Regions from separate parts of the Marinobacter shunpengi genome, predicted to be linked through region 2. Evidence: predicted binding sites of a transcription regulator. Region 2 holds the regulator's gene; the other holds the start of a gene.
The links. Region 2 encodes sigma-54, which starts transcription at its own class of promoters, with help from an activator protein. Its sites were predicted from a motif close to ANTGGCATNNANNTTGCTNT; they were not measured.

Region 1 (2,400 bases), on a different contig from region 2:
GGTTGATGGTGATACGTCGGGCAGGGAATTCGAAACCGGCGTTCAGTAGCGCGCTACGGACCCGGTCCTTGCTCTCACGGACCGCCGTTTCCGGCAATCCGACAATGGACAGGGACGGCAGCCCACCGGACAGGTGGACTTCAACGGTCACGGCCGGCGCGCTGACGCCCAGTCGTGCACGGGTATGGATGGTGGCAAGCATGAAGATCTTCCTTGATGTTATAGGCCCCGGCGGTACTGCCTGTGCCGCCTTTTATGGGGGATTCAGTCCTGTGCCGGGTTGGCGCTGTGTGTCTGCTCCAGTTCGGCAACCCGCTTCTCCAGTTGCTCCAGACGCTCGCGGGTGCGAAGCAGCACTGCCTGCTGGGCATCGAACTCCTCCCGTGTCACCAGTTCCAGCTTCGAAACAACGGACATGACCGCAGCGCGGGCATGGTTCTCAACATCGTCCCGGGCCGCCCGCGCCATGTCCGGAACGAACTGACCGAACTGTTGCTGGACCTGGCCCAGCAGATCGTTGGGAATCTTCACCGCATTCTCTCCGTTGTCTTCTGTGGGTTCCCGGTCACCAGCCTCGCACCACAACGGTGGGGCTGGAGGCCTTCTGTTCGCCGGGAGTGTAACACAGCCCGGTCCCTGCCATACTATTCAAAGGAAGTCCCCTGAAGCTGGCTGACACCCCGTCGTCGTCGGTGACGGTTTCAGTGGATAACCGCCCAAAGGGAATGGACGTTTATCAAACTGGGCGCACCTGTCTTGAGCAGTTGCACCAAATTGGTTCTCGCTCCATATCGCTGCGCTATAATGGCGCACACTTTGGAACCATTTTGGTTCACCAATATCGTAATACACTGTTTTTAAAATATTTTTTTGCGTTGGCACACACGATGCTTTGAGCCTTGCACGCAATCCGCACAATTGGTGTGCGAGGTAGCAGCATCCCGAACCCGGTCGATCCACGATGCAGTGGCCAGAAAACCGGGACGGCTAAATCCAAGGAGACAGCAATGAAACTTGTGACAGCGATCATCAAGCCTTTCAAGCTGGATGATGTCCGTGAGGCACTATCCGAGATTGGCGTTCAGGGCGTAACCGTAACCGAAGTGAAAGGTTTCGGCCGTCAGAAAGGGCACACCGAACTCTACCGTGGTGCCGAGTATGTGGTCGACTTCCTTCCCAAAGTGAAGGTGGAAGTGGCCATCGGTGACAACCTGCTGGACCAGGTCATCGAGTCCATCACCAAGGCGGCCAATACCGGCAAGATCGGTGACGGCAAGATCTTCGTGACCGAGCTGGAACAGGCCATCCGTATCCGGACGGGCGAGACCGGCGAAGAAGCCGTCTGATCCCGGGCGCTTAAGCAGTCAGGCCAACGCAAAAAATCCAACATCCTGTTAAGCCTCGTGCGGAGGGCTTCCAATGGAAAACAGTGTATTTCATTTACAGTACGCGATAGACACCTTTTATTTCCTGGTGTGCGGCGCATTAGTCATGTGGATGGCAGCAGGCTTTGCCATGCTGGAATCCGGTCTGGTTCGCGCCAAGAACACCACCGAAATCCTCACCAAGAACGTGGCCCTGTTCGCAGTGGCCTGCACCATGTACATGATCTGCGGTTACGCCATCATGTACGATGGCAGCATCTTCCTCAGCGGCATGGGCAGCGTTGACGTCGGCGGCGTGATGGGCGAATTCGCCGAGCGCGGTGACTTCGAAGGCGGCTCCATCTACTCCGGTGCGTCCGACTTCTTCTTCCAGGTCGTGTTCGTGGCCACCGCCATGTCCATCGTCTCCGGTGCCGTGGCCGAGCGCATGAAGCTCTGGGCCTTCCTGATCTTCGCCGTGGTCATGACCGGCGTTATCTACCCGCTGGAAGGCTCCTGGACCTGGGGCAGTGCCGATGTGTTCGGCATGTACAACCTGGGTGACCTGGGCTTCTCCGACTTTGCCGGCTCCGGCATCGTGCACATGGCCGGTGCGGCCGCCGCCCTTGCTGGCGTGATCCTGCTGGGTGCCCGTAAGGGCAAGTACGGCCCCAACGGCGAGATCCGCGCCTTCCCGGGTGCCAACATGCCGCTGGCCGCCCTGGGTACCTTCATCCTGTGGCTGGGCTGGTTCGGCTTCAACGGCGGTTCCGTGCTGAAGCTGGGTGACGTGGCCAGTGCCCACTCCGTGGCCATGGTGTTCCTGAACACCAATGCCGCTGCCGCCGGTGGCGCCATCGCCGCCCTGATCACCGCCCGCGTGATGTTCGGCAAGGCCGACCTGACCATGCTGCTCAACGGCGCCATCGCCGGCCTGGTGGTAATCACCGCCGAGCCGTCCACGCCAAGCGCACTGGTCGCCACCATCTGGGGTGTACTGGGTGGTATCCTGGTGGTACTGAGCATCGTCACCCTG
Region 2 (2,400 bases):
GCTGTCGGTCAGCGACAACATCATGGCGATCCTGGAAACCCGGAAAGACCTCAACAAGAAGCAGCGCCAGGACAAGATGGAAGAACTGCTGCATGAATTCCACATTACCCATATCCGTGACAGCGCCGGCATGGCCCTGTCCGGGGGTGAGCGCCGGCGGGTGGAAATCGCCCGGGCACTGGCCATGGAACCGGCCTTTATCCTGCTGGACGAACCGTTTGCCGGGGTGGATCCCATCTCCGTCAGCGACATCAAGCAGATCATCCGCCACCTGCGGGACAAGCAGATCGGCGTACTGATCACCGACCATAACGTGCGGGAAACGCTGGATATATGCGAAAAGGCCTACATCGTCAGCAGCGGCCACATCATTGCCTCTGGGTCCGCGGATGAAGTCCTGGCCAACCAGCAGGTGAAGGAAGTCTACCTGGGGAACGAGTTCAGGCTGTAATCCGACGCCAGACCGTGCCCATTACACACTGCAACACAGTCCGCACGCCCTGCAATTGTGTTGACAGCAGCAAGGGGGTACACTCGGCAAAGAACTTGCTTGTTATTTCCAAGTATCCGGTAATGCTGATTTTTTTGCCTGACTTCAGCTATTTTTTGAGCTGAATCAGTGTTTTTTAGCAACGATTCTGTTACCGGCTACCTCAGAAGGGCGATGGATGTGAAACCATGGTGATGAAAGCCTCCTTACAGTTAAAGATGGGTCAGAGCCTGACGATGACCCCACAACTGCAACAGGCGATCCGTCTGCTCCAGCTTTCCACACTGGACCTGCAACAGGAAATCCAGCAGGCCCTGGACTCCAACCCGATGCTGGAAACCTCCGAGGAGGAAGACACCGACGAGTCTTCCGACGCCGAGCGGGACAACAACGAGGAGTCGGTCAGCGCCTCGGAAGGTGAGTCCGCAGCCGACAATACCTGGGAGGAATCGGACTGGTCGGCGGACAACAACCCGTCCGACAACATCCCCGACGACCTGCCGGTGGACACCGCCTGGGACGATATCTACCAGTCCGCGCCGGCTCCCGCCTCCCGGGGCGATGACGACAATGACTCCGATTTCGAAAGCCGCAGTCCCACTACCGAGACCCTGCACGACCATCTGGAGTGGCAGCTCAACCTGACCCCCATGGGCGAGCGGGATGCCGCCATCGCCCATGCCCTGCTGGATGCCGTGGATGAGCGCGGCTACCTGACCTCCGCACTGGAGGAAATCCATTCCGGGCTGATGGACGACGAAGACGAGGACCCGGTGGAAATGGACGAGGTGGAAGCCGTCCTGCGCCGCCTGCAGCACTTCGACCCGCCCGGTGTCTTTGCCCGTGACCTGCAGGAATGCCTGCTGATCCAGCTTAACCAATTGCCCGCAGACACCCCGTGGCTGGACAAGGCGCGACTGGTGATCACCCACTACATCAACCTGCTGGGTAACCGCGACTACGCACAACTGTTACGGCGCAGTCGCCTGAAGGAAGACCAGTTGCGGGAAGTGCTGGCGGTGATCACCGCCCTCAACCCGCACCCGGGCAACGCCCTGGACACCTCCGAGCCGGACTACGTGATTCCGGACGTGATCGTACGCAAGGACAAGGGCCGCTGGCGGGTGGAACTGAATCCTGAAATTGCCCCGCGCATTCGTGTCAATGCCAGCTATGCTTCCCTTATAAGGCGTGCCGACAGCAGTGCCGACAACACCTATCTGCGGGATCAGCTCCAGGAGGCGAAATGGTTCATCAAGAGCCTGCAGAGTCGGAACGAGACCCTGCTGAAGGTGGCGACACGAATAGTTGAACATCAACAGGGTTTTCTGGACCATGGGGAAGAGGCGATGAAACCGCTGATCCTGTCGGACATCGCCCAGGCTGTGGAAATGCACGAATCCACCATTTCCCGGGTCACCACGCAAAAGTTCATGCACACGCCCCGTGGCATCTTCGAGCTGAAGTACTTCTTCTCGAGCCACGTGAGCACCGAGGAAGGCGGCGAATGCTCGTCCACGGCCATTCGCGCAATGATCAGGAAACTGATTGCGGCGGAAACCCCGAAAAAGCCGCTCAGTGACAGCAAGATTGCCACCATGCTGGGAGAGCAGGGCATCAAGGTGGCGAGGCGAACGGTGGCAAAGTACCGTGAAGCCATGCATATTCCGCCCTCCAACGAGCGGAAGCGACTGGTCTGACACAAAGGGTCTGACAAACAGGAGAAGCCCATGCAACTGAACATTTCCGGTCATCATGTCGAACTGACTCCCTCCCTCAAGGATTACATCAACGAGAAATTCGAAAAACTTGAGCGCCACTTCGATCACATCAGCAACTGTCAGGTAACCCTGGAGGTGGAAAAGGTGCGCCAGATCGCGGAAGCCACGCTGCATGTGGTCGGCGGCGAA

Region 1: a site for sigma-54 is predicted at 875-894, ahead of glnK (P-II family nitrogen regulator). Genes of this name have one in related genera too.

What each region holds. Positions count from the first base shown of each region.
Region 1 is NZ_JBJJLA010000009.1:18,641-21,040, forward strand. It holds gene ACJO3T_RS03130 (YifB family Mg chelatase-like AAA ATPase) at 1-202, opposite strand, end outside; gene ACJO3T_RS03135 (accessory factor UbiK family protein) at 265-531, opposite strand; gene glnK (P-II family nitrogen regulator) at 1,008-1,346, shown strand; gene amtB (ammonium transporter AmtB) at 1,420-2,400, shown strand, end outside.
Region 2 is NZ_JBJJLA010000011.1:126,367-128,766, forward strand. It holds gene lptB (LPS export ABC transporter ATP-binding protein) at 1-451, shown strand, start outside; gene ACJO3T_RS06155 (RNA polymerase factor sigma-54) at 685-2,190, shown strand; gene hpf (ribosome hibernation promoting factor) at 2,221-2,400, shown strand, end outside.